DNA from 3 places in the Curtobacterium sp. C1 genome. Region 2 is predicted to be linked to each of the others. Evidence: predicted binding sites of a transcription regulator. Region 2 holds the regulator's gene; each other region holds the start of a gene.

Region 1 (3,268 bases), 1.6 Mb from region 2:
TCGGAGCGCGTCCGCGACGGCGAACACGGTCTGGCCGAACGGGACCGGGAGCGAGCGGGGCTTCGACATGCCGACGATCATCGGCCGTGCACTGACACAACCAGCCCCGCGGAGCCGTGACTGTGGAGAACGACGGAGGACGGGCCTCCTGTGCGAAGCCATGCGCCCGCCGCGAGCGGGCAGGACATGCCGCGTGCAGAACGCGGACTGGGCAGAACCGGTCGCCCCGCGACGTCCACCGCGACAGAAGTGGCCCGCTCGGCGGCACCCGCCCCCGCACGCGGAAGGGCCCCGCACGCACAGCGTGCGGGGCCCTTCCGTCAGGACTCTTTAGAAGTCCATGCCACCCGTGGGGTCGCCGGCCGGCATGGCCGGGGCCTTCTCGGGCTTGTCGGCGACGACGGCCTCGGTCGTGAGGAACAGACCGGCGATCGACGCAGCGTTCTGCAGCGCCGAGCGCGTGACCTTGGCCGGGTCGATGATGCCCGCGGCGACGAGGTCGACGTACTCACCGGTCGCGGCGTTGAGGCCGTGACCCGACTCGAGCTCGCGGACCTTGGCGGCGACGACGCCCGGCTCGAGACCGGCGTTCAGCGCGATCTGCTTGAGCGGTGCGTCGATCGCGACGCGGACGATGTTCGCACCGGTCGCCTCGTCACCCTCGAGGGAGAGCGAGTCGAGCGCGACGGACGCCTGGATGAGGGCGACGCCACCACCGGCGACGATGCCCTCTTCGACAGCGGCCTTCGCGTTGCGGACGGCGTCCTCGATGCGGTGCTTGCGCTCCTTGAGCTCGACCTCGGTCGCGGCACCCGCCTTGATGACGGCGACGCCACCGGCGAGCTTCGCGAGACGCTCCTGGAGCTTCTCGCGGTCGTAGTCGGAGTCGGTCGCCTCGATCTCGCCGCGGATCTGCTTGACGCGGCCGGCGATCTGGTCCTCGTCGCCAGCACCCTCGACGATGGTCGTCTCGTCCTTGGTGATGATGACCTTGCGGGCCTTGCCGAGCAGGTCGAGGGTCGCGTTCTCGAGCTTGAGGCCGACCTCTTCCGAGATGACCTGGCCGCCGGTGAGGATCGCGATGTCCTGCAGCATGGCCTTGCGACGGTCGCCGAAGCCCGGGGCCTTGACGGCGACGGACTTGAAGATGCCGCGGATCTTGTTCACGACGAGGGTCGCGAGGGCTTCGCCGTCGACGTCCTCGGCGATGATGAGGAGCTGCTTGCCCGCCTGGATCACCTTGTCGACGACCGGGAGCAGGTCCTTGATGTTGGAGATCTTCGAGTTGACGATGAGGATGTACGGGTCCTCGAAGACGGCCTCCTGGCGCTCCGGGTCCGTGACGAAGTACTGCGACAGGTAGCCCTTGTCGAAGCGCATGCCCTCGGTCAGCTCGAGCTCGGTGCCGAAGGTGTTCGACTCCTCGACGGTGACGACGCCTTCCTTGCCGACCTTGTCGATCGCCTCGGCGATGAGCTCGCCGATGGTGGAGTCAGCGGCCGAGATCGACGCGGTCGCGGCGATCTGGTCCTTGGTCTCGATGTCCTTCGCGTTGGCGAGGAGCTGGTCGGAGACGGCGGCGACGGCCTTCTCGATGCCGCGCTTGAGCGACACGGGGTCGGCACCGGCGGCGACGTTGCGGAGGCCCTCGCGGACGAGCGCCTGGGCGAGGACGGTCGCGGTCGTCGTGCCGTCACCGGCGACGTCGTCGGTCTTCTTCGCGACCTCCTTGACGAGCTCCGCACCGATCTTCTCGTACGGGTCGTCGAGCTCGATCTCCTTGGCGATGGAGACACCGTCGTTCGTGATCGTGGGGGCGCCCCACTTCTTCTCGAGGACGACGTTGCGGCCGCGCGGGCCGAGCGTCACCTTCACGGCGTCGGCCAGGGTGTTCAGGCCGCGCTCGAGGCCGCGACGGGCCTCCTCGTCGAAAGCAATGATCTTAGCCATGTGAGTTTCTCGTCCCTCCCGGACGTCGTCATGGGGGTCGTGCTGGCACTCAGCGTGAGCGAGTGCCAACGCCGATTCTGGCACTCGACGAGGTCGAGTGCAACACAGCCGGGAGGCACGGGTCGTCTTCCCAGGACACGCACCGACACGACGCGGTCGCGCCCGGCACCACACGGCCGCGCCCGGCACGACGGACACCCGGGACGACGAACGCGCCGCCCCGAGGGGACGGCGCGTTCCGGGTGTCGCGGTTCAGGCGGGGCGGACCGACTCGGCCTGCGGCCCCTTCGCGCCGGTGCCGACGTCGAACGTCACCGCCTGGCCCTCCTCGAGGACCTTGTAGCCCGACATGTCGATCGCCGAGTAGTGCACGAACACGTCCTGGCCCCCTCCATCGACGGTGATGAAGCCGAAGCCCTTCTCGGCGTTGAACCACTTCACGGTTCCGTTGGCCATGATCTCTTGCTCCCTGGTGGTGCTGGTGCAGACGACGGGTCGTCGTTGGTGCGGACGACAGGCCGTCGTCTGGCGATGACTCTGACCGAACAAGCGCGGCGTGGCAAGGGTTGTGACGCCCTTTCACGCCGATTCCGTCAGAATTCAACGTCCCGGAAACACCGCCGTAACGAACCCGGCGCGGGGAGCGTGTCAGCCGGCGTAGTCCGCGCCGAGCACCACGGTCACGTCGGCGTTCGGGAACGCCGCCGACTGCTGCACCGCGGAGACCCCGAGCGCCTGCGCGACGCCCTGCGCCACGGCTGCCTGCGACTCCTGCTGGTAGTACACGATCGTCGCGGTGGTGCCGGTCGTCCCGGCGTCCCCGGTCGAGCGCACCTGCCAGCCGGCGTTCCGCAGCGCGGCCGCGCCCTTCGCCGCGAGCCCGGTGGTCGATGTGCCGTTCAGGACGACCAAGCTCGTGGCACCCTGCTCGGCGGGGGTCGCGGCCGTCGGGGCCTGGGTCTCGGACGGCGACGGGGTCGCTTCGCCGGAGGGCTCACCGGTCGCCGGGGCCGAGGCGGACGCGGACGAGGACGCAGCCGGCGAGGACGTCGACCCCGGGAACGAGTAGCTGCCGTTGAGGAGCGCGAGCACGAGCACCCCGATGAGCACGAGCACCCCGGTGGCGAGCGCCGCCCAGGCGAACGCGATCCAGCCGCGGCCACGACGCCGGGCACCGCGGTGCGCCCCGACCCGGGGGCCGTCGGTGACGTCGTCGAACCGGTCTCGCGGGAATCTCTGGGTCATCGTTCCTCTTCACGGGGATCGGTCGTCGTGCCGGAGGCGACGAAGGAGCGCGCCGCGCGGGCACGGGTGCGGG
Region 2 (3,268 bases):
CGGTCGCGGCCTGCACCGCCATCTCGTCGCGGCCGCCCTTCGCGAGCGCCTGCACGAGCACGAGCGCCGGTCGGGGCGCCGGCTCGACCGTGACGGCGTCGACGGTGAGCGTCAGCTCGTCGCGACCCGTCGACGCGACCGTCCCGGCCACCACCGTGCCGCGGCCGTCGGCGATGCGCAGGGCCTCGCCGACACGGACCCGCGCGACCGACACGGCGTGCCGGCCCTCTGGACCGTCGAGCGTGACGGTGTCGCCGACCCCGACACCGTCGAGCGTGCCCGGGTCGACCAGGTGGAGGGACGCCATCAGAAGTGCAGGAAGCGGTCGCGCAGCTTGCCGAACATGCCCTGCTGGAACCGGGCGAGCTGCGGCTTCGCGGCCTTGTGCGACTTCGCGAGCTGCTCGACGAGCTGGCGCTCCTTGTGCGACAGCTTGGTCGGGGTGACGACCTGCACGCCGACGCGCAGGTCGCCGCGACCGTTGCCGCGGAGCTTGGTGACCCCGCGGTCCTTGATCACGAGCACGTCGGCGCTCTGCACGCCCGGGCGCAGCTCGAGCTCGACCGGGCCGTCCAGACCGTCGATCGTGGTGTGCGCGCCGAGGATCGCGTCGGTCATCTGGACCTCGAGCGTCGCGAGCAGGTCGTCGCCGTCGCGGCTGAAGACGTCGTGGTGGCGGACCTTCACCTCGAGGTACAGGTCGCCCGAGGGGCCACCGGCCGGACCGACCTCGCCCTGGCCGGGCATCTGCAGTCGGAGCCCGGTCTCGACGCCGGCGGGGACGTCGACCGGGATCGTGCGGCGCGCACGGACGCGGCCCTGGCCCTGGCAGGTCGGGCAGGGGCTCGGGATGACGGTGCCGTACCCGCGGCAGGTACCGCACGGGGCGCTCGTCACCACGTTGCCGAGGAGCGATCGGACCTGGCGCTGGATGTGCCCGCTTCCGCCGCAGATGTCGCACGTGCGCGGGCTCGTCCCGGGCGCGCAGCACGAGCCGTTGCAGGTCTCGCAGACGACGGCCGTGTCGACCTCGACGTCCTTGTGGGTGCCGAAGACGACCTCGTCGAGGTCGACCTCGATGCGCAGCAGGGCGTCCTGTCCACGCTCGGCCCGGCTGCGCGGGCCGTTGCCCCGCCCGCCACCGCCGCCGCCACCGAAGAACGCGTCGAAGATGTCGCTGAACCCGCCGGCGCCGCCACCGAAGGGGCTGTCCGCCTGCGGTCCGGCGTCGTACCGCCGTCGCTGCTCGGGGTCGCTCAGCACGTCGTACGCGTGCGTCACGTCCTTGAAGCGCTCGGCCGCGTCCGGGCTCGGGTTCACGTCCGGGTGCAGCTCGCGCGCGAGCCGGCGGTACGCCTTCTTGATGTCGGCATCGGAGGCGTCCTGCTGGACGCCGAGGACGTCGTAGTGGTCTGCCACGTATCCCTCAGTCGGTTCGGTCGGTGCGGCGTTCGCCGCCGGTCAGGTCGGTCTGGAGGCACGGATCACCCGCGCGGGGCGGCCTGTGCCCGTCGGGGGCCGGGTCGGTCAATGTTCGCCCAGGAGCTTGGACAGGTACCGTGCGACGGCGCGCACCGCGGCCATGTTCGTGCCGTAGTCCATCCGCGTCGGCCCGAGCACCCCGAGCCGCGCGACCTCGCCGCCGCCGGCCAGGTAGCCGCCGGCGACGATGCTCGTGGCGTCGAGCCCGTACTCGGCGTTCTCGGCGCCGATGCTCGCGGCGACCGCGACGTCGTCCACCTGCATCTCGCCGAACAGCCGGAGCAGGGTGACCTGCTCCTCGATCGCCTCGAGCACGGGGAACAGTCCGCCGGAGAAGTCGCGCTCGCTCTTCGCGAGGTTCGCCGCCCCCGCCATCACCAGGCGGTCCTGTCGGTTCGCCGCGACCTGCTCGATGAGCGTCGCGACGACGACGCCGGCGAGCGTCTGGGCGTCGGGGCGGAGCTGTTGCGGGACCGCCCGGAGCGCCCGGGGCACGTCCTGCAGGAGCAGCCCGACGGACGCGCCGTTGAGAACGGAGCGCAGTTCGCCGAGAGCGTCTTCGTCGAGTGGGACGTCGGTCTCGACGACGCGCTGCTCGACCCGGGCGGTGTCGGTGATGAGCACCACCATGAGCCGCGTGTCGCCGAGGCGGACGAGTTCGATGTGCTGCACGCGGGCGCGCACCATCGACGGGTACTGGACGAGTGCGACCTGGTTCGTGAGCTGGCTGAGCAGCCGGACGGTGCGGCCGAGGACCTCGTCGAGGTCGTTCGGGGTGCCGAGGAACGTCTCGATCGCGTGGCGCTGCGCGCTGGACAGCGGGCGGGCGGCCGCGAGGTGGTCGACGAAGACCCGGTACCCCTTGTCGGTCGGCACCCGGCCCGACGAGGTGTGCGGGGCCACGATGAGCTGTTCGTCCTCGAGCAGGGCCATGTCGTTCCGGATCGTCGCGGCGCTCACCCCGAAGGCGTGCCGGTCGACGATCGACTTCGAGCCGACGGGCTCGCGCGACGCGACGTAGTCCCGCACGATGGCCTTGAGGACCTCGAGGGAGCGTTCGCTGACCATCCGGACCCCTTCCGTTCGATGCTGGCACTCGGACGTCTCGACTGCTGATCCTACGCCCGACCGCCGACGGACCGGGACCCGGGCGGGCCCCTCCCGCTACGCTCTGGGCATGAGCTACGGACAGCAGCCCGGAGGGCCCTACGACCAGCAGCCCGGGGGGCCGGCGAACCCCGGCGGACCGCAGTACCCGCAGGGGTACCAGGTCCCGCAGCCGATGTCGCCGGAGGACCAGCGGCTGTGGGCGACCCTGACGCACGTCGGCGGCATCTTCTTCAACTTCCTCGTGCCGTTGATCGCCTACCTGGTGCTCCGCGACCGTGGGTCGTTCATCAAGGAGCACACCCGCACGGCGCTGAACTTCCACATCACCGCGGCCATCGCGTACATCGTCGCCGGGCTGCTCTGCATCGTCCTGATCGGCTTCGTGCTGCTCCCGATCATCGGGGTGCTCGTCATCGTCTTCGCGATCATGGCGGCCATCGCAGCGAACCGTGGCGACCTCTACAAGTACCCGCTCACGATCGAGTTCATCAAGAACTAGGCCGCTCGAGCAGGACCAGGTCAGTCGAGCAGCTCGCGGACCACCGCGTCCGCGAGCAGCCGACCCTGCAGGGTCAGCTCGAGCCGCCCCCGCACCGCGGCCGGACCGTCCACGAGTCCGCGCGCGATGAGCCCGGCGACGCGCTCGCGTGCCGACGGACGGAGCTCCGCTGTGGTG
Region 3 (3,268 bases), 1.4 Mb from region 2:
GACAGGAGCACGATCCGTACTTCCACAAGCAGGAACTCCAGTTCAAGGCCGTCCCTGACAAGCCGGACGCGGTGTACGCCCGCAAGCTGCAGGAGGTGCTCGGCGGTCAGTACGGCGAGATCTCCGTCGCGCTGCAGTACCAGTTCCAGGCGTGGAACATGCACATCCCGGGCAAGTACCGGGACATGGTGCTCGGCATCGGCGCCGAGGAGATGGGCCACGTCGAGATGCTCGCGACGATGATCGCGCAGCTGCTCGAGAAGAGCCCGCTCGGCATCACCGAGGACGCACTGCAGGACGACCCGACCGTCGCCGCGATCGTCGGCGGGACCGACGTGCAGCACGCGATCGTCGCCGGCGCCGGAGCACGCCCCGTGGACAGCAACGGCAACGCCTGGCAGGGCTCGTACATCACCGCGTCGGGCAACCTGCTCGCGGACTTCACGGCGAACGAGAACGCCGAGATGCAGGGTCGCGTCCACCAGTACCTCAACTTCTCCGACGGCGCCGCGGCCGCGGACGGGCCCTGGGCGAGCGGCCCCTCGTTCGACGGCAAGGGCGAGTACTCGTACCACGACGGCCCGACGTCCTCGGTGCCGATTCCGCCGCCGACGCACCCTGACGTGCGCTTCTACGGCACGACCGAGCTGCCGAACGTGGTCGAGAAGACCGCGGGTCTCGTGCAGGACACGCTCAACAAGGAGTGAGCGTCACGCCGGTCGCGGGGCGCGACCGGCAGACGGACGGGAGGCGCGGTGCCGGCTGGCACCGCGCCTCCCGTCCCGTCACCCACTCAGCCCGGCAGGGTGGTGATGCTCGTCGTGTCGTCCTCGTGTTCCCGCGGCGAGCGGGTGAGGCCGGTGTACGCGCGAGCTGCCGCCCATCCGGCGACGACCGCGACCGTCCCCGCTCCGGCGGCGATCCACGGGAGCAGCCAGGAGCCGGTCCAGGCCTGCGGGGCGAGGAGCCACGCGAGGAAGCTCCCGACGGTGCCGCCGGTGGCTCCGAGGAGTGCCGCGGTGCGACGGTCGAGGGCCGTCGCGGTGAGGGCTGCCGTCAGGACGCCGACGGCGAGGAGCGCGTTGCCGAGTGCTGCCATCGCTGCCGTGCCCTTCCGGTCACTCGCCCCTCGAGCCGACGGCGAGCTGCTGGGCGCCGCCGCCGGTCGACACCTGGATCTTGCGGGGCTTCGCGGACTCCTTGACCGGGATGGTCACGCTCAGGACGCCGTTGTCGTAGGCGGCGCTGATGCGCTCGGCGTCCAGGTGGTCACCGAGCGTGAGCTGCCGCACGAAGGTGCCGGGCTGGCGCTCACGCGTGATCCACTGCGAGCCCTCGGGTGCGCCGAGCGTGCGCTCGGCGCGGATGGTCAGGACGGAACCGTCCACGTCCACGTCCACCGAGCCCGGGTCGATGCCCGGCAGGTCGACGTCGAGGACGTAGTGGTCACCGCTGCGGTAGAGGTCCATGGGCATCGACCGGGGTGCACCGGCGCCGGCTCCGAGCAGGGAGCCTGCGAGTCGGTCGAGCTCGCGGAACGGGTCGAACTGCATCGTCATCGAGATCAACTCCTTCGTGGTCCTCGTTGAGTCCCCTCGACTCAACTGGCGTCCGTTTTAGCACTCTTGCCTCAGGAGTGCCAAAGGATCGCTTCGAGGTTGCTGAGGGTCGCGCGGTGCCGGTCAGGGTGCGGGCGGCGGGGTGATCTCGCGGTGCAGGCGCTCGAGTGCGGGGAGGGCCGCGGCGAGGGCGTGCACGTCCTCCGCGGACAGGTGCCCGAGGGCGTCGACGAGCACCGAGGTCGCAGCGTCGTCGTACGTGCGGAGGCGATCGACCGCGAGCGGGGTCAGGTGCACGGTGGTACGGCGACCGTCGCCCCCGACCAGTCGACGCTCGACGAGTCCGGACTGTTCCATCGCGGACACGAGGTTGCTCACCGTCGAGCGGGCGAGGCCGAGGCGGGTCGCGAGGGCCGAGGGGGCGGCACCGGGAGCGTCCGCGCCCGGAGCCGCAGCGGCTCCGGCAGCCAGGGCGCGGAGCACCTCGACCTGCGCGTCCGGGATGTCGGGCAGGTCCGCCACGGCGCGGGAGGTCCGCAGCAGGGTCCGGCGGAACGGACCGATCCGGTCGCTCAGTCGTCGGGCGATCCGAGCGGTCTCGTCGCCTCTACCCGTCATGCTCGGCAACCTACCAGCAAGTTTTGTTTGCAACAAAACTACTTCGGGAGCACACTCGAGGACATGGACACCACCACCTCGGTCGAGCACCCGGAACCGCCCCAGGACCTCTCCGGCATCGTCGGACACCGGTTCATCTACACGTACGCCAACGGCTGGCAGTACGAGATGTACGTCAAGAACGCCACGACCATCGACTACCGGATCCACACCGGGCACGTCGGTGGCCGGTGGGTGAAGGACCAGACGGTCGACCTCGTCGCCCTCGCGCCGGGCGTCTACAAGGTCTCGTGGAACGAGCCCACCGGCACGAGCGTCGTCGTCAACGTGCTGCCCGAGCAGCGCGTGCTGCACGGCACGATCTTCTTCCCACGCTGGATCGAGCTCGACGGCTCGAAGACCGTCCTGTTCCAGAACGACCACCTGGACGAGATGCAGCGCTACCGCGACGAGGGCCCCACGTACCCGATCTACGTCGTGCCGGAGTTCGCCCACATCACCCGGTTCGAGCACGTCGGCGAGGACGACGAGACCGTCGTCGACACCGCTCCCGGCGACCTGCCGGCCGGCTGGGCGGACCGGACGAACTGATGGGCACCGTGCCGCTGCAGGGGACGGACCCCCGCACCACCCCGACGACCCTGGAGCACCGTGGTCGCACGATCCGCGGCTGGCAGTGGGAACCGCAGGACGGCGCCGCCCCGGACGCCCCCGTCGTCCTCCTCGTGCACGGGTTCAGCGACAGTGCCCTCGGCGGGCACCAGCTGTTCGTGCAGACCGCCCGACACCTCGTCGCCCGCGGCGCCCTCGTCCGGAGCCACGACCGGCTCGGCCAGGGTGCCAGCGACGGCGAGTTCGCGGACATCACCCTCCGTGACGAGGTCGAACAGGTCGTCGCGATGATCCGCGCCGCGGACCGGGGGCAGGGCGTGCACGTCGTGGCGCACAGCCTGGGCGCCGTGGAGTCGGCGCTCGCCGCAGCCCGGGTGCCGGAGGCCGTCCGGACACTGACCCTGTGGTCACCAGCCGGCGTCGTGGTCGACGACATCACCGTGCACGACGCGATCCAGGGGCAGCCCCTCGCCCCGGCG

What was found. The regulator HrcA, encoded in region 2, represses chaperone genes, less so after heat shock. The targets are predictions, from matches to a motif close to TTNGCACTCGNNNNNNNCGAGTGCNAA.
Region 1: the regulator HrcA is predicted to act here: its motif matches at 1,993-2,019, upstream of groL (chaperonin GroEL).
Region 3: the regulator HrcA is predicted to act here: its motif matches at 1,617-1,643, upstream of LQK89_RS00160 (Hsp20/alpha crystallin family protein).

Annotation. Positions count from the first base shown of each region.
Region 1 covers NZ_CP088076.1:3,046,425-3,049,692, forward strand. The annotation lists gene LQK89_RS14605 (endonuclease domain-containing protein) at 1-69, opposite strand, end outside; gene groL (chaperonin GroEL) at 331-1,950, opposite strand; gene LQK89_RS14615 (cold-shock protein) at 2,203-2,406, opposite strand; gene LQK89_RS14620 (LytR C-terminal domain-containing protein) at 2,599-3,195, opposite strand; gene LQK89_RS14625 (DUF3263 domain-containing protein) at 3,192-3,268, opposite strand, start outside.
Region 2 covers NZ_CP088076.1:1,403,483-1,406,750, reverse strand. The annotation lists gene LQK89_RS06820 (16S rRNA (uracil(1498)-N(3))-methyltransferase) at 1-307, opposite strand, end outside; gene dnaJ (molecular chaperone DnaJ) at 307-1,419, opposite strand; gene hrcA (heat-inducible transcriptional repressor HrcA) at 1,528-2,550, opposite strand; gene LQK89_RS06805 (DUF4870 domain-containing protein) at 2,660-3,091, shown strand; gene hemW (radical SAM family heme chaperone HemW) at 3,112-3,268, opposite strand, start outside.
Region 3 covers NZ_CP088076.1:30,257-33,524, forward strand. The annotation lists partial or broken gene LQK89_RS00150 (manganese catalase family protein) at 18-707, shown strand; gene LQK89_RS00155 (hypothetical protein) at 794-1,099, opposite strand; gene LQK89_RS00160 (Hsp20/alpha crystallin family protein) at 1,119-1,559, opposite strand; gene LQK89_RS00165 (MarR family winged helix-turn-helix transcriptional regulator) at 1,683-2,177, opposite strand; gene LQK89_RS00170 (phenolic acid decarboxylase) at 2,241-2,768, shown strand; gene LQK89_RS00175 (alpha/beta hydrolase) at 2,768-3,268, shown strand, end outside.